Regions from separate parts of the Streptomyces sp. NPDC046805 genome, predicted to be linked through region 1. Evidence: riboswitches for the same ligand, from Rfam matches in the RefSeq annotation. Region 1 holds a riboswitch; each other region holds the start of a gene.
What was found. A riboswitch is a leader RNA that binds a small molecule or an ion and turns the genes downstream of it on or off. The one in region 1 is predicted to bind cyclic di-AMP.
Positions count from the first base shown of each region.

Region 2: linked by a shared signal. The riboswitch ahead of ABZ910_RS28315 (M23 family metallopeptidase) and the one ahead of ABZ910_RS20745 (transglycosylase family protein) in region 1 are both predicted to bind cyclic di-AMP.
Region 3: linked by a shared signal. The riboswitch ahead of ABZ910_RS18060 (C40 family peptidase) and the one ahead of ABZ910_RS20745 (transglycosylase family protein) in region 1 are both predicted to bind cyclic di-AMP.

Region 1 covers NZ_JBEYYC010000018.1:83,278-88,891, reverse strand. Annotated here, with positions in the region: gene ABZ910_RS20755 (cytochrome P450) at 1-431, opposite strand, end outside; gene ABZ910_RS20750 (transglycosylase family protein) at 675-1,685, shown strand; cyclic di-AMP (ydaO/yuaA leader) riboswitch at 1,869-2,037, shown strand; gene ABZ910_RS20745 (transglycosylase family protein) at 2,042-2,743, shown strand; gene eno (phosphopyruvate hydratase) at 2,996-4,282, shown strand; gene ABZ910_RS20735 (septum formation initiator family protein) at 4,415-4,891, shown strand; gene ABZ910_RS20730 (DUF501 domain-containing protein) at 4,930-5,499, shown strand; gene ABZ910_RS20725 (Ppx/GppA phosphatase family protein) at 5,496-5,614, shown strand, end outside.
Region 2 covers NZ_JBEYYC010000031.1:15,989-21,602, reverse strand. Annotated here, with positions in the region: gene ABZ910_RS28340 (hypothetical protein) at 244-1,236, shown strand; partial or broken gene ABZ910_RS28335 (GTP cyclohydrolase) at 1,341-1,460, opposite strand; partial or broken gene ABZ910_RS28330 (MarR family transcriptional regulator) at 1,457-1,540, opposite strand; gene ABZ910_RS28325 (dihydrofolate reductase family protein) at 1,629-2,759, shown strand; tRNA gene ABZ910_RS28320 (tRNA-Met) at 2,823-2,896, shown strand; cyclic di-AMP (ydaO/yuaA leader) riboswitch at 3,254-3,412, shown strand; gene ABZ910_RS28315 (M23 family metallopeptidase) at 3,420-4,484, shown strand; gene ABZ910_RS28310 (PrsW family glutamic-type intramembrane protease) at 4,594-5,614, opposite strand, start outside.
Region 3 covers NZ_JBEYYC010000015.1:71,056-76,669, reverse strand. Annotated here, with positions in the region: gene bioB (biotin synthase BioB) at 1-424, opposite strand, end outside; gene ABZ910_RS18080 (8-amino-7-oxononanoate synthase) at 572-1,699, shown strand; gene ABZ910_RS18075 (DUF397 domain-containing protein) at 1,794-2,018, opposite strand; gene ABZ910_RS18070 (helix-turn-helix transcriptional regulator) at 2,028-2,897, opposite strand; gene ABZ910_RS18065 (ATP-binding protein) at 3,110-3,568, shown strand; gene ABZ910_RS18060 (C40 family peptidase) at 3,587-4,060, opposite strand; cyclic di-AMP (ydaO/yuaA leader) riboswitch at 4,064-4,244, opposite strand; gene ABZ910_RS18055 (hypothetical protein) at 4,605-4,913, opposite strand; gene ABZ910_RS18050 (ATP-dependent Clp protease proteolytic subunit) at 4,921-5,556, opposite strand.

The DNA.
Region 1 (5,614 bases):
TGGATGAGATCGGCCTCGCCGCGGGAGGCGAACCGGTCGATGAGGTCGTCCGTCAACTCCTGCACGCGGGGCGTGAATTCCGCCACCCGGCGCGGGGTGAACGCCTTGGACACGAGCCGGCGCAGCCGGGTGTGGTCCGGCGGGTCGATGTTGAGCAGATGCGTCATGAGGTTGGCGCTGCGCTCGCCCGGGATGCCGGTCTTGTGCTTGCCGTGCGCGTCCTCGGCGTGATGCTCGGGGTTCTTCGACAGCCGCTTGTCCGCGAGGGCCTGGCGCGCGTCGGCGTACCGGGTCACCAGCCATGCCTCGACGCCGCTGGGCAGCGTGGTCCGGTGGACCGGGGCGTGCTCGCGCAGCCAGGCGTAGGCGGGGTAGGGATCGCTGGCGAACTCCCAGGTGAAGAGTTCGGGGGCGGTGTTCGGGCCGTTCACGGAACGACCGTAACCGGAGCCGGTGCGTGCGCGCGCGGGCGCCGGGACGGGGAGGCGAATGAGCCCGCGGTATCCGGATAAAGGCGACTGGCGAGCAATTATGGGTGAGCGCTGTGATCTTCACGTGATCCGCGCGGGATTGACTTGTGACGGGCGATCGTCTGCCGATACGTTCACTCGTCAACACGGCGTCTCCGCTTCACTCGTGGCGCCGGGCACTGCTGTCGCACGAAAGGCTTCCGCATGATCTCCGGGAACGGTCGTCACCGTCGCCCTCGTCAGGCACCGGCTGTCCTCGTCGCGGCCGGAGTGACCGGCTCCGCCCTCGCCCTCCCGCTTCTGGGTGCGGCCAGCGCGAACGCGGCAGACGGCACCACGTGGGACCGGGTGGCCGAGTGCGAGAGCGGGGGTTCCTGGAGCGCCAGCACCGGCAACGGGTACTACGGCGGTCTGCAGATCTCCCAGGAGGACTGGGACAAGTACGGCGGTGGCCACTACGCCTCGAGCCCCGACGAGGCCAGCCGTTCACAGCAGATAGCCGTCGCCGAGAAGATGCTCGCCGACCAGGGGACGGGCCACTGGGCCACGTGCGCCCTGCTCGCCGGGCTCAGCAGCAAGTCGGGGTCGGTCCATGTCGACACCGGCGTCTCCGGGGGCGGTTCGTCCCATTCCGGCTCCGGCTCCTCGGGTGGGCACGGCTCGTCCGGTCTGATCGGCGCGTTGACGTCGGGCGGGTCTTCGTCCGGCTCCTCGTCCGAGGGCTCGTCGTCCGCGTCGTCCGCGTCCCCGTCGACGGATGCCGACGCGGGTGCCGGCGCCGAGAGCGGTTCCACCGGCTCCGGCGGCCCTGTCGAGACCGGGAAGTCCGCACCGGCCGGTTCCAGTGGCGCATGGAACGACGGCAGCTCGCACACGGCGAGCCCTGAAGCCGACGATTCGGACAACGAATGGCAGAGCGGTAGCTCTTGGAGTCTGGTCGACACCGGGGCGATCGGTGGCGGCGGTCGCCATCGGGGCGACAGTGCGGACGAAAATGGGGCGAACCGGGCGAGTGGTGACTCCGCCGACTCCTCCGCGCGGCACGCCTACACCGTCCAGGCGGGCGACACTCTCGCCTCCATCGCCGACTCCCTTGACGTGGACGGCGGATGGCGGGCGCTGTACGGCGCCAACAAGAAGGCCGTCGGTTCCGACCCGAACCGGATCGCCGCCGGTCAGACCCTCCACATCGGTGGCGAAAAGGGTGCGAAGTAGCGGGAGTTGGCGCCCCGCTTCGTCGCCAAATGTCCCGTTTGGCGAAAGTGTGGGATGACTCTCAGAAGCCCTGATCGTCTTTGGAATTCCGCGGATCGCGTGCCTACGGTCAAGTCCGCTCGTCACCACGAGCCCCGGCTGCCGCTACGCCGAGTCCTGCCAGCGGCCGTACGGGAACAGTCGACGCGTCAAGCGCCGTAGGCAGGAGCGGGGGACCCAAGGTAAGTGCCGGAACCGGCAGTTGATGCCGCGACCGGCTTGGGGTGAAGCCATGTCCCGCGAGGGACGTGGCCGGGCAACTCAACCGGCCCGAACCCGACAGCTCACCTCGCAGGCGTCGGTGAGGGGATCGATCCATGCTGTTTTCCAGCAAGGGCACGCACCGCCGTCCGTCCAAGGCCACCCGCGCTCTCGCGCTCGCCGGTGTCGCCGGCGCCGCTGTCGCCGCCCCGCTGATGGCGTCCGGCAACGCCTCCGCCGCCACCGCCTCCCAGTGGGACGCCGTCGCCCAGTGCGAGGCCGGCGGCAACTGGTCCATCAACACCGGCAACGGCTTCTACGGCGGTCTGCAGTTCTCCGCCTCCACCTGGGCCGCGTACGGCGGCACGCAGTACGCCGCCACCGCCGACAAGGCCACCAAGGCCCAGCAGATCGAGATCGGCGAGAAGGTCCTCGCCGCCCAGGGCAAGGGCGCCTGGCCGAACTGCGGCACGGGTCTGACCAGCACCCCGTACAGCGGTGGCACCGCCTCCTCCTCCTCCTCCGGCAGCACGAGCACCGGCAGCACGGACACCACCGCCACCGCCCACGCCAGTGAGCCGCAGGCGGCCACCCGCTCCACCGACCGCCCGGCCGCGAGCAAGACCGTCACCACCCCGACCGGCAAGAAGGTCAAGAAGGGCGACGGCGAGTACAAGGTCGTCAAGGGCGACACCCTCGGCTCGATCGCCGAGAAGCACAAGGTCGAGGGCGGCTGGAAGAAGCTGTTCGAGCTGAACAAGGACATCATCGAGGACGCGAACCTCATCTACCCGGGCCAGCAGCTGCACCTGAAGTAAGGAGCAGGCGGCCCCTCAGACTCCCCGCCCCGGCGCGTTTTCCCCCGTACGCGCCGGGGCGGGGGCTTTCCGGGCTTCTTTCAGCCCCCCCTTTGTTCCGCCCAGAAACAATATGTACGGTCGCCGTCGTGTCCATGGGGCGGTCGGTCGGCCGACCGGGACCCCCGGGCGGTTAGGCTCTAGTCGCAAGGCACAGCCAGGGCCGACACGGCCCATGTGCCCCGCACTTTCAGCGTCACATCCAAGAAGGAGATGCTCGTGCCGTCCATCGACGTCGTCGTAGCCCGGGAAATCCTGGACTCCCGAGGCAACCCCACGGTCGAGGTCGAGGTCGGCCTCGACGACGGCAGCACGGGTCGTGCCGCCGTTCCGTCCGGCGCCTCCACCGGCGCCTTCGAGGCCATCGAGCTCCGCGACGGTGACCCCAACCGCTACCAGGGCAAGGGCGTCGAGAAGGCCGTCCTCGCCGTGATCGAGCAGATCGGCCCGGAGCTCGTCGGCTACGACGCCACCGAGCAGCGCCTGATCGACCAGGCGATGTTCGACCTGGACGCCACCGACAACAAGGGCTCGCTCGGCGCCAACGCCATCCTGGGCGTCTCCCTCGCCGTCGCGCACGCCGCCTCCGAGGCCAGCGACCTCCCGCTGTTCCGCTACCTGGGCGGCCCGAACGCGCACCTCCTGCCGGTGCCGATGATGAACATCCTGAACGGCGGCTCGCACGCCGACTCCAACGTGGACATCCAGGAGTTCATGATCGCCCCGATCGGCGCGGAGTCCTTCTCCGAGGCCCTGCGCTGGGGCGCCGAGGTCTACCACACGCTGAAGAAGGTCCTGAAGACCAAGGGTCTGTCCACCGGCCTCGGTGACGAGGGCGGCTTCGCCCCGAACCTCGGCTCCAACCGCGAGGCCCTCGACCTCATCCTCGAGGCCATCAAGCAGGCCGGGTACGTCCCCGGTGAGCAGATCGCCCTCGCGCTCGACGTGGCCGCCTCCGAGTTCTACAAGGACGGCAAGTACCTCTTCGAGGGCAAGGAGCGCTCCGCCGCCGAGATGACGGAGTACTACGAGCAGCTCGTCGCGGACTACCCGCTCGTCTCCATCGAGGACCCGCTGTTCGAGGACGACTGGGCCGGCTGGAACGTCATCACCGAGAAGCTGGGCGACAAGGTCCAGATCGTCGGCGACGACCTCTTCGTCACCAACCCCGAGCGCCTGGCCCGCGGCATCGAGGAGGGCTCCGCCAACGCGCTGCTCGTCAAGGTCAACCAGATCGGCTCGCTGACCGAGACCCTGGACGCCGTCGAGCTGGCCCAGCGCAACGGCTTCAAGTGCATGATGTCCCACCGCTCCGGCGAGACCGAGGACGTCACCATCGCCGACCTGGCCGTCGCGGTGAACTGCGGCCAGATCAAGACCGGCGCCCCGGCCCGCTCGGACCGCGTCGCCAAGTACAACCAGCTGCTGCGCATCGAGGAGATCCTCGACGACGCCGCGGTGTACGCCGGCCGCAGCGCCTTCCCGCGCTTCAAGGGCTGAGCCTTCCCGCACGGCCGCTGATCCAGCGGCTGACCAAACCAGGCGTAAGGCTTCGCCAGTCGTACGTACGTCCCCGTACCGGTCCCGTACCGTGTGCGGGGACGTACGCGCGTGACACGGGAGGCGGGGAACATGGGCGTGAAGGACCGGGACCGGTTCTCCACCGCGACCAGGCTGCGGCTGCTCGGTGAGCAGACGGCGGCCCGCGTCTACCGCTCCCAGACCAAGCGCCAGGCCCGCCGCTCCCGGCTCACCGGCCGTGCGGCGCTGCTGGCGCTCGTCCTGTGCTCGCTGATCGTCGCCCTGGCCTATCCGATGCGGCAGTATGTGTCGCAGCGGGCCGAGATCGCAGACCTCCAGCGGCAGCGGCAGCAGGCCCAGGAGCGGGTCGAGCAGCTGCGCGACCTCAAGGCGCGGTGGCAGGACGACGCGTACGCGGAGCAGCAGATCCGGCAGCGGCTGCACTATGTGATGCCCGGCGAGACCGGTTACGTCGTGATCGACCCGAGCACGGCCAGGAAGGCGCGCACCGACCTGGGAGCCACCGACCGCCCCTGGTACGCCAACGTCTGGGACGGGGTCGACAAGTCCGACGCCTCCGACCAGTGACACCGACAGACCCAGAGAAAGACAGCCTGAAGACAGTCATGGAAACGCCTCCGCCGCCCACTCCGCGCACCGAGCCCACCGACGCGGACGTCGAGGCCTTCAAGCAGCAGCTCGGCCGTCCGCCGCGCGGGCTGCGGGCGATCGCGCACCGGTGCCCGTGCGGGCAGCCGGACGTCGTGGAGACGGCCCCGCGGCTGCCCGACGGCACGCCCTTCCCGACGCTGTACTACCTGACGTGCCCGAAGGCCAACTCGGCCATCGGCACGCTGGAGGCCGGGGGCGTCATGAAGGAGATGACGGAACGGCTGCAGAACGACCCCGAGCTGGCCGCCGCCTACCGCGCCGCGCACGAGGACTACATCCGGCGCCGCGACGAGATCGAGGAGCTGAAGGGCTTCCCGAGCGCCGGCGGCATGCCGGACCGGGTGAAGTGCCTGCACGTGCTCGTCGCCCACTCGCTGGCCGCGGGCCCGGGGGTGAACCCCCTCGGTGACGAGGCCCTCGCGATGCTGCCGGAGTGGTGGCGCAAGGGCGCCTGCGTGACGCTCGCTTCGGACGACGCCTGCACCGACACCACCACCACCGCCGCTGAGGAGGACGCCCAGTGACCCGTGTCGCCGCCATCGACTGCGGTACGAACTCGATCCGGCTGCTGGTCGCCGACGTGGAGCCGGAGACCGGCGAGCTCGTCGAGCTGGACCGGCGGATGACCATTGTGCGGCT
Region 2 (5,614 bases), on a different contig from region 1:
TGACGGCGGAGCGCGTTCCGTCCGCGACGGAATGCGGCGGCCACGTGCGCGACGGACTGAAGTGAGTTGGGGCGCGTGAGGCGCCCGAGACGTTCGGGGAATCTGCGCAGGAGCATCACAAGAGGTGCACGAGGCCTGTCGAAAGTCTCGTTACCGTTACTTGTTGCTCGATCTCACGTGCGAGCGTGACCAGGCCGCAGCCCCGGCGGGCCGAGCGGCGCAGTCAAGCGAGGAAGATCGCAGATGGACTACTGCTCGTCGTGCCGCCGGCATCTCAACGGTGCCCTGGTGTGCCCCGGATGCGGTGCCTATGCTCCGGACATCTCCCCGTTCATCAATGGCGCGCCCACCATCACCGCCCGGCCTCCCGCCTCGTCGACGAACAGCCGCACGCCCGGCGCCGCGTCGGGCGCCGCCGGGTCGTCCATGGGCTTCGCCGCGTGGGGTGACGACCGGTCGGGCGACCGTCGGACCGCATCCGCCTCGGGCGCCGGCATGGCCTCCGGCGCCGGCATGGGCGCCAGGGCTGAGTACGCCCCGACCGCAGCCGGGGCCGGGGTCGCAGCCGGGGCCGCGGCTTCCGGCGACATCGCCGACGCACCGGCCGTGCCGCAGGGGCGTGCCGCCCGCCGCCGTCAGCTGGCGCGCTGGAAGAAGAGCCAGCGCCGGGCCGTGGTCGCGACCGCCGTCGCCCTCGTGGGAGGCGGCCTGACCCTCGCGTCGCTGGACCGGCAGGGCAACGACCGGTCGCAGGCGAGCTCGGCTCCGGACGACCGGGGCAACGACGGCAACCTGGGCATGGGTGCCGCCGCCGATCAGGTGCCCGACCCCGCCCACCTGGTGCCGACACCGCGCACCACGTCCCGGGCGTCGGACATCACGTCCCGGTCGCCGCGCACCGAGGCCCCGGGGCACTCGACGGCGGCCAACGCCTCCCGGCAGCAGTCGTACACGCCTGCTCCGCACACGACGGCGCCGGCCGCCCAGCAGCACGTCGCGTCCGTGCCGTCCCACCCGGCCACCGCGGCCGGGTCGTCGGCCTCGCAGACGCAGAACGTCGCTTCGCACTCCGGCGCCGCGGCCCCCGCACCCAGCCAGACCGCCACGACGCAGCCGGCCGCGCCCGCGACGTCCGGCGGCACGGGCTCGGGTACGTCCCAGACCAGCCAGTCCACCCCGAAGCTGATATCGACCTCGCCGTCGGGGCTCTGCGTGCTCAACTCGCTGTGCCTCTGACGCCGTTGGCTCCGAGACACCGCCTCTGACGTCATCCGACCCCCGGCCGTTTCCATCGGCCGGGGGTCTGCTTGTGGCTCGCAGCCCTGCAGCCCGTCAGCCCCTCAGCCCGCGCTCAGCTCCGTCAGTTCGCCCAGTGGCAGCGTGTGGCGGGTCTGAAGGACCTTCGCCCGCAGGTAGCGGACGTTGTGCGTCGTGGTGAAGACGCCCGTCGGGACGTGATCGCGTCCTCCAGGAGCAGACTGCCGGCGATGTACGCGCGCCAGGCGCGCTGCTCCTCGAGGCTGAGCCAGCGGGTCGTCATGCCACCAGTGTAAGTTTGTTTAAAAATTAAACCAAGACCACTCCGGATCACCGGACCACCCCAGACCACTCCACGACGGAGTACGCCGATGCCCTTCCCGTACGTCCTGCTGTCCGCCGCCGTCTCCCTCGACGGTTACCTGGACGACACCGGCCCCGAGCGGCTGCTGCTCTCCGGCCCGGCCGACTTCGACCGGGTCGACGAGGTGCGGGCGTCCGTCGACGCGATCCTGGTCGGCGCCGGCACGATCCGTGCCGACAATCCCCGGCTCCTGGTCAACGCGCCCGAGCGGCGGGCGGCCCGGGTCGCCCGAGGGGAGCCGGAGTACCCGCTCAAGGTCACCGTCAGCGGCTCCGGCGACCTGGATCCCGACGCGAGGTTCTGGCACACGGGCGGCGAGAAACTCGTCTGCACGACGGAGCGGGGCGCGGAGCGTGCCCGGGGGCTGGGCATCGCGGCCGACATCGTCCCGCTGGGCCCCGGCCTCGACTGGCGGGCCCTGCTCACGCACCTCCACGACGTGCGCGGGGTGCGGCGCCTGATGGTCGAGGGTGGCGGGACCGTGCACACGCAGCTGCTCCAGCAGGGCCTCGCCGACGAGCTCCAGCTGGTCGTGGCCCCGCTCTTCGTGGGGGACCCGAAGGCGCCCCGGCTGTTCGGGCCGGGCGGCTACCAGGCCGGACGCCTGCGGCTCGTGGAGTCGCGGCGCATCGAGGACGTCGTACTGATGCAGTACGAGCCGACCGCTCCCGGGGTCGGGGCGTCGGTGGTCGCCGCCGACCGGCACTGGATGCGGATCGCCTGCGAGCTGGCCACGCTGTGCCCGCCCTCGCGGTCGGCGTTCAGCGTGGGTGCGGTCGTGGTGGCGGCCGACGGGACGGAGCTGGCGCGGGGGTACTCGCGCGAAGGGGACGACCTCCTGGTCCATGCCGAGGAGGCGGCGCTCGCGAAGATCGAGCCCGGGGATCCGCGGCTCGCCACCGCCACGGTCTACAGCAGCCTCGAACCGTGCGCCCGGCGGGCCTCCCGGCCCGCGCCGTGCGCACGGCTGATCCTGGCGGCGGGGGTACCGCGGGTCGTCACGGCCTGGCGGGAGCCGGACACGTTCGTCGAGGACGCCGACGGGAGCGGGCTGCTGGCGACCGCGGGGGTCGACGTCGTCGTACTGCCCGAGTACGAGGCCCGGGCCAAGGAGCCGAACGCCCATCTACTGGGCTGATCACCGGCGGCGCTGAACCGATGTGCAAAAGGTCCCGCGGATGGCGTACACTGGTTTCACCGACGCGGGGTGGAGCAGCTCGGTAGCTCGCTGGGCTCATAACCCAGAGGTCGCAGGTTCAAATCCTGTCCCCGCTACTGAAGACTCAGGGCCGGAATCCAGTACATGGATTCCGGCCCTGAGTCTTTTCCCCTCCGCGGCTGTGTGCCGCGCCTCGCCTTGTTTGCGCCGCGCCTTGATCGTTGTAACGAGTGGTGACCGCTCGGCAGCCCTCCGCGTAACAACTGACAAACAGTCAGTCGGTAAGGGTTTACGCGGCTCCCGTCGAGGGTCCCCGAGGGGTGGTCAACTCGCCCGAATTTCACCGGTGATGAGCCGTAATCGCCCGCCCGGAAACGTTAACGATCAAGACGAACGGCTTGGAATCTCCCCCGCGGGTCTATTAACGTTCGATAACGCAGCGCGGTTGTCCCAGCCGTCACAAGAGACGGCTCCGTGCGCACGCGCCGAATCCCGCGAGGGAACCGGGGAACCACCACCTTGGGGTGAATCACGTGGATGCCGCCGTGGACTCACGGCAGGTATACGCGCGTAGGAGACCTTCCTGCTCCGAACCCGTCAGCTAACCCGGTAGGCGACGGAGGAAAGGAGTGCGCCCGCGTGGCGTCCAACCGGCCTGCCCCAGCAGCCCCGTTCGTGCCGAGTCAGCGTGAGCCCGAGGCTTTCGGCTACGGCAGCTACATCACCGACGAGGGCCCCTGGGAGGAGTGGAACCCCACCGAGGAGTCCATCCGCCCGATGCGAGGCCGGCACCGTGTCGGCAAGCAGCGCGGCGGCGGACTCGCCCGCAGCTCCACGGTCCTGGGTGTCGGCGTCATCGCCGCCGTCGGCGCGGGCGGCATGGCCAGCGCCAACAGCGGCAAGCCGCCGGTGTCCATCTCGATGCCGGACCTCTCCGTGTCCGACCTCTCCGTGTCCGACCTGCCCTCGGTCGACTCCCTGCTGCACGACGGCTCCTCCGCGCCCAAGGGTTCGGCGACCGCCCTCAGCAGCGTCGGAGTGAGCGACACCGACAGCACCGAGGGCACCACCGACGCCGGTGAGGCGCTGCGCAACCGCATCATGGCGCAGGCCGAGCGGCAGAAGGGCCAGGCCGACACCAAGGCCGCCGCCGCTGCCGTGGCCGCGGCCGACAAACAGGTCGCCACCGCGGCGGCCGAGGCGGAGCAAGCGGCCGCCACCCAGGCCGCGGCGGCCAAGGAGCAGGCGGAGGCCGCGGCCAAGAAGGCGGCCGAGGCGGCGCGCCTGGCCGCGCTGGCCAAGCAGTACACGCTGCCGACGCCCTCGTACACGATCACCGGCACCTTCGGTCAGCCCGGTTCCATGTGGGCCTCCGGCTACCACACCGGCCTCGACTTCGCCGCCCCCACGGGCACGCTGCTCAAGGCCATCCACAGCGGCACCGTCACCCAGGCGGGCTGGGCCGGCTCCTACGGCTACCGCACGGTGCTCACCCTCGACGACGGCACCGAGCTCTGGTACTGCCACCAGTCGTCGATCAACGTCAGCGTCGGCCAGAAGGTCACCACCGGCGAGGTCATCGGCCGCGTCGGCGCCACCGGCAACGTCACCGGTCCGCACCTCCACCTGGAGGTCCACCCGGGCGGCCAGGCCACCGGCGTCGACCCGATGCCGTGGCTGCTGAGCAAGGGCCTCCACCCCTGAGCATGCGGTTCCCCGATCCCCGGCGGTCCTGACGGCAACCCCCCGACGTCAGGACCGCCGGTCCGGCGTTCACGGCCCGCGCCCGTCACCGGGTGCGGAGAGCGGACGACTACGACCGGTACGGGTTGTAGGCGGGGTACTGCGCCGAGGGGCTTGCCGAGGGATTCGGTGACGGATTCGGCGACGGATTCGCCACGGGGTACGCCGACGGATATCCGTACGCTCCCGGAGCCCCGTAGGCTCCGCCCGGCTGTGGCCCGTACACCGCGCCGGGCTGCCCTCCGTAGCCCGCGCCGTGCTGCGGGCCGTACCCAGGCCACATCGGGGGCGGGGTCGCCGGAGTCGTCGCCCGTGCCGCGTACTCCAGTGCCGGGCGCGCCGTCTGCCGGCGGTTCCACAGTTCGGTGAGCAGTTCCCGCTCCCGTACGACGAAGTCGGCTCCCGCGCGGCCGAGGCGCCCGCGGTGCCGGAGGAAGGCGAGGGACGTCGCGTACGCCTCGTACTGCGCCACGACCCGTGCCGCCGGCTTGCCGAGGTGCTGGCCCGCGTAGTCCCGGGCGAGCCGCCGCGCCCCCATCGAGCCCAGCGCGAACGGCTCGGCCGGCCCCAGCCAGCCCGCCATGACGTACGCCGGGAGCTCCTCGCGCACGGTCCGCAGCTCGCGCTGCCGCGTCCAGATCACCAGCCAGGTCAGCAGCCCGAACGCGGGCACCATGAACGCCGCGTACACGGCGAGGAATCCCAACGGTCCGAAGGTGGACGACCCGTTCCAGAGCGCGTGCATGCCCATCGCGAGCAGCAGTCCGCACAGCGGCAGCAGGATGCGCCGGGCGCGCTGCCGGTCGGCGGACTGCGCGGCGATGCCGAAGCCGATGCCGGTGAGGACGGTGAAGAGGGGGTGCGCGAACGGGGCCATGATGACGCGCACGAAGAAGGTGGCGGCGGTGACGGAGACGATGCCGGGGGCGCCGTTGACCTGGTCGGTGCCGAAGGCGGTGCCGAGATAGAGGATGTTCTCGGTGAAGGCGAACCCGGTGGCGGTGAACCCCGCTATCACCACCCCGTCGACGATCCCGGTGAAGTCCCGTCTGCGGAAGAGGAAGACGAGCAGGACGGCCGCGGCCTTGGCG
Region 3 (5,614 bases), on a different contig from region 1:
ACACCTCGACGCCCTCGTTCTGGCCCTTGATCGTCTTGATCGTCTCGGAGACCCGGTCCACGTCCCGGTCCGTCGGACCGCGCCCGCTGGCCACCAGACAGACCCGCTTGGCTCCCCCGGCGAGGCCCGCGGCCGCGGCCTGGGAGGCCTCGTCGGGCTTGAGCCAGGTGTACTTCAGGATGTCGGCCTTCGACCCGAGGCGCTGCGAGCAATAGGAGCAGTCCTCCGGGCACAGGCCGGACTTGAGGTTGACCAGATAGTTGAGTTTCACCCGCCGGCCGAACCAGTGCCGTCGCACCTTGCCGGCCGCGGCCACCACGTCGAGCAGGTCGTCATCGGAGGTGGCGAGTACGGCGAGCGCTTCCTCGCGGGTCGGCAGCTCGCGCCGAAGCCCCTTGTCCACCAGCGTGTTCAGCAGGTCCATGAGGCCCGATCCTGTCCTACGGGACCGCCCCAGGCCAAGGAGGGACCGCACAACGGACGCGGTTCGACGTGTGGGTATTGCCACACCCTGGGTGGCTGGGCGTGCGGCTAGTGTCTGTTCATTGCCTACAAATTCCGCGGAGGAGCCATGGCGTTCGGCTGGATCGACGACCAGGCGCAGCAGCGCCGCCGCGCCGGGCTCGTACGGTCCCTGCGGCCCCGCGCCGCCGACTCGTCGCTCCTGGACCTCGCGAGCAACGACTACCTGGGGCTGGCCCGCCACCCCGAGGTCGTCGAGGGGGCCGCGGCCGCCGCGCGCGCCTGGGGCGGCGGTTCCACCGGGTCCCGGCTGGTCACCGGCACCACCGAGCTCCATGCCGAGCTGGAGCGCGAGTTGGCCGGCTTCTGCGGCTTCGAGGCGGCCCTGGTCTTCTCCTCCGGATACGCCGCCAACCTCGCCGCGGTCACCACGCTGGGACCGCACGGCTCGCTGATCGTCTCCGACGCCGGCAACCACGCCTCCCTCATCGACGGCTGTCGCCTGGCCCGCGGCGCAACCCAGGTCGTCGGGCACGCCGATCCGGACGCCGTGGGCAAGGCGCTGGACACGCACGAGGGGGCGGCCGTCGTCGTGTCCGACACGGTGTTCTCCGTCGACGGGGACGCGGCGCCGCTGGCCGAGTTGGCCGCGGCGTGCCGGGAGCGTGACGCCGGGCTGCTCGTCGACGACGCCCACGGACTCGGCGTCCTCGGCGACGGCGGCCGGGGAGCCGCGTACGCGGCCGGACTCGCGGGCGCCGACGACATCGTGGTCACGGCCACCCTGTCCAAGTCACTGGGCAGCCAGGGCGGGGTCGTGCTCGGTCCCGCGCACGTGATCGACCACCTGGTCAACGCGGCACGGACGTTCATCTTCGACACGGGCCTCGCCCCCGCCGCCGCGGGCGCGGCCCTGGCGGCCCTCAGGCTGCTGCGCGGACAGCCGCGGCGGGCGGCGCGGGCGCGCGAGGTGGCCGCCGACCTGTACGCACGCCTGACCGCCGCCGGTCTGGAAGCGGTACGGCCGGACGCCGCGGTGGTCTCCGTGCGGGCGCCGTCCCCGGAGGCGGCCGTGCGCTGGGCGGCCGACTGCCGAGGGGCGGGCCTGGCCGTGGGCTGCTTCCGTCCTCCTTCCGTGCCCGACGGGATCTCACGGCTCAGGCTGACCGCCCGCGCCGACCTGTCCGAGACCGAGATCGCACGCGCTGTGCGTGTGATCGGCGAAGCGCGACCATGAGTCGGCGTGACACGGCCGTGCGTCGCGGGTCGGGGAACGGGTCAGCGGGGGCAGTCGGGTCGGGCTGCGTGGGGTTCGGTCGGGGCGTGCGGGGTCACCGGAACGCGCCGACGAACTCCGTCCAGCTCCGGGGAGAGAAGAGCAGCGCGGGTCCGGCGGGGTCCTTGGAGTCGCGTACGGCGAGCAGCCCGGTCCAGGGACCGCGGCGCGGCCGAGCCGTCTCCACGCAGTTGTTGGCTCCGGTGCTGTAGCTGCTGCGCAGCCACCGCACACCGTGCAGATCGGTACTGGTAGGTACGTTCCGAGGCAGTGCGGACATGGTGCCTCCTTACGCGCCGTCACCTATCCCGGCGATGTAATCCAACGAGTCCTCAGGTGAAAGGGCGTGGATCTGAAGGGTGTTGAAGGCCTCCGTATAGGCCTGGAGGACTTCTTTCCGCTCGAGGTAGAGGCTACTCGTCAAGTGGTCGAGAACAACTACATCCAGATCAGATGTGCTCGGAAATGAGAAGATAACGAAAGGGCCGGTGATGCCGATGTGTGCGCCGGCCGCGAACGGCAGGACCTGAAGCCTTACTTGGGGCAGTCGCCCCGCCTCCATCAGCCTGTTCAGTTGCCCCGCCATGACCTCCGGCCCGCCCACCTGCCGTCGCAGCACCGCCTCGTCGAGGACGGCGGTCAGTTCCAGCGGAGGGTCCGCGCGCAGGACCTCCTGCCGGGCCAGTCGCACCTCCACCAGGGCGTCCAGCCGGTCGTCGGGCTCGTCGTCCGGCCCGCCCACGGCCGCCCACGTCACCGCCCGGGCGTACGCGGGTGTCTGCAGCAGCCCCGGGACCACCGACGTCTCCAGCGTGCGCATCGCGCTCGCCTGAGACTCCAGGCTGATGAAGTCGCGGTAGGCGGGTGGCAGTACCCCACGGTACGCGTGCCACCAGTGGTGCCGGCCGCCACCGTCCTCGGAGTTCGCCAACGCCAGGAGTAACTCCCGTAGTTGGCCGTCCGTCACACCGTAGGCGTCCAGGAGTAACCGCACATCGGCCGATTTCACGCCACTGGCGCCCGTCTCGATGCGGCTCACCTTCGACTGGTGCCAGCCCACCAGGCGGGCCGCTTCGCCGCTCGTGAGGCAGGCGCCGGTGCGCAGGGTGCGCAGTTCGGCGCCCAGTTTCCGCCGGCGCACCGCGGGACCATGCTGCATGGGCTCCTCCTTACTCCCTTCAAGCCTCCCAAATACGGTCTGCCGTCGCAGAGTTCACCGCTTTGAGCGACAGATATATGCATATCTCGGTGGATCGGCACCGTGACCGGCACGGCGGTGGCAGTCTGACGGCGAAGCACCAGTGCGGGACCGTACGCGAACCATCCGCTCCGTGTCGGACTACGGTCCCGTGGGAAAGGGACGACGTCGCCATGGCAGACCATCTGGAAGCATCCGTCACTCTGCCGAGCGATCCCGCCTCGGTCTCCGCGGCCCGCTCCTTCGTGCTGGGGACGCTCGCGGAGTGGGGCCTGCCCTCGGACACGGAAGCGGCCGACACCGTCCGGCTCATCGTCTCCGAACTCGCCACCAACTCCGTGCAGCACACCTTCGGGCAGTCGCCCACCTTCAGGGTGGACATGATGCTCGTCCGTGACGAACACCTGCGCATCGGCGTCACCGACAGTCACCCGCGGTTCCCGAAGAGACTTCCCGCGGCCGTCCAGCAGGACAACGGGCGCGGCATGGTCATCATCCGCTGGCTCGCCGCCGAATGCGGTGGCAAGCTGCGCATCCGCCCCACCCGCGAGGGCGGCAAGACCGTCTCCATCCAACTCCCCTGGACGGTACCGGCCGAGCCGGTGACCGCCGCGGGACAGCAGGAGCCGTAGGACAAGAAAAAGGCCGGGTCAGCCGACCCGGCCGTACCAGACGCTCCTCGTCCAGATCTTCTGGAGTTTCACCACGTCCCCGGTTTTCGGGGCGTGCCAGATCCTTCCTTTCCCGGCATAGATGCCGACGTGGTAGACGCGTGAGCCCGAGTGGAAGAACACCAGGTCCCCGGCCCTGCGATGGCGGGCCGACACATGGTGGGTCCTGTTGTACTGCTGGGCCGCCGTACGCGGCAGGCTCTTGCCCACCTTCTTGAACGAGTACAGCGTGAGCCCGGAACAGTCGAACCTGCCCGGTCCGGTGGCGCCCCATCGGTACGGGGAGCCCTTCTTGGAGGCCGCGATCTGGAGTGCCTTGGTCGCCGTGGCGGCGGCCGCGGCCTCGGAGGCCATGCCCGGCACCACGATCGAGCCGCCCACGGCGGCGAGAGTGAGGGCCGAGGCCGTGCCGGCCCGGGCCACGAGAGACGGGACGCGATTGAGCGCAATCATGCGCAACCCTTCGTCAGCCGCCTGTGAAGGATGACCTGTCGGATTCGGGCTGGCGAAGTTGCCCGGCCGCGTTGCCGCGGCTTCACCCCAAGGGCTGCGCACAGCGGACCGGTGTCCGCTGGGCGACCCGTCTTGCTCGGGTCCTCCACTCCTGCCGATCCACTGCCGTCGACCGGTCATCCGGGCGGCGGCAGGACTCGGCGTCCGCCCGGACCGCCCCGCCGCGGTGGCGGGGGCTTGTCGTCAGACAGGGATCTTGACTCACTGGAGTCCGAATATCCCAATGGAACCGGGTATGTGAGGAATGCGTCACTATTGGCCCGTTCGGGTGGATACCCGGGTGCCCGCATACCGGGCGAGGAGTCGACGTACCCCCGGACCAGCGCGGAAGCGCTCGGCGCGCTCCTCGCGCGCGCGTCCCGTGCAACCCGCGATGCCCCGAAAAAAGTCGCTCGTCTACGCCGAACAGGGGTACGTCGTTCGGGCCGTTTGAACTCGGGCCCGGAGGCCCGGACCGGGGTGGCGACCGGGCCGGTGTTCTTCGTCAGCCCGAGCCGTCCGACGGCACGGTCACGCGGGCGGTGCGGCGTTCGCCGTCCAGCACCCGCAAGGCACATGCCAGGGTGGCCGCGTGCAGCTCCGTCTCGCCCCGCTGGTGCATCAGGCTCAGCGCGTCACGGAGTTCCACCGCCTTGCGGACCAGGGCCTGGGCGGCCCGCAGTCCGCCGTACGTGCCCGCGTTCTGCGCCGGATTGATCCGGCCCAGCAGGTCGACCACGTCGAGGTAGCGGTCGATCAACTCGCCCTCGGCGCACGTGAGAGCGGGCAGCGGCGGCAGTTCGGGTGGCAGCATCGGCGGCTCACCTCGAATCCGGTGTGCCGCGCGAGGCCTTGCGGCTGGTGATGATCCCGTCCACCAGGCCGTACTCCAGCGCGCCCTGGGCGTCCAGGATCAAGTCCCGTTCGAGGTCCTCGTGCACCTGCTCCGGGGCGCGCCCGGTGTGCCGGGAGAGCATGTCCTCCAGAAGGGCGCGGACCCGGGTCAACTCCTCCGCCTGGATGACCAGATCGCTGGGCTGCCCCCGCACCGGCTCGGGCAGCGACGGCTGCTGGATCAGCATCCGCGCCCCCGGCAGCGCGAACCGCTTGCCCGGCGTGCCGGCCGCGAGCAGCACCGCCGCCGACGAGCCGGCTTGGCCCAGGCAGATCGTCTCCACGTCACAGCTGACGTACCGGATCGTGTCGTAGAGGGCCGCCATCGCGCTGAACGAGCCGCCGGGGGAGTTGACGTACAGCGAGATGTCCCGGTCCGGGGAGTCGTGTTCGAGGTGCATGAACTGCGCCATCACGTCGTTCGCCGACGTGTCGTCGATCGGCGTGCCGAGGAAGACGATCCGCTCCTCGAGCAACTTCGAGTACGGATCGAGCGTGCGCTGACCGGAGCTCGTGCGCTCGGTGAACTCGGGCAGGACGTAGCGGGCGGCTGGTCGAGTCATGACATACCCCTCCTCGCGGCAGAGCCGACTCCGGCAGAGGTCTGCGCGCGCTCTGCTC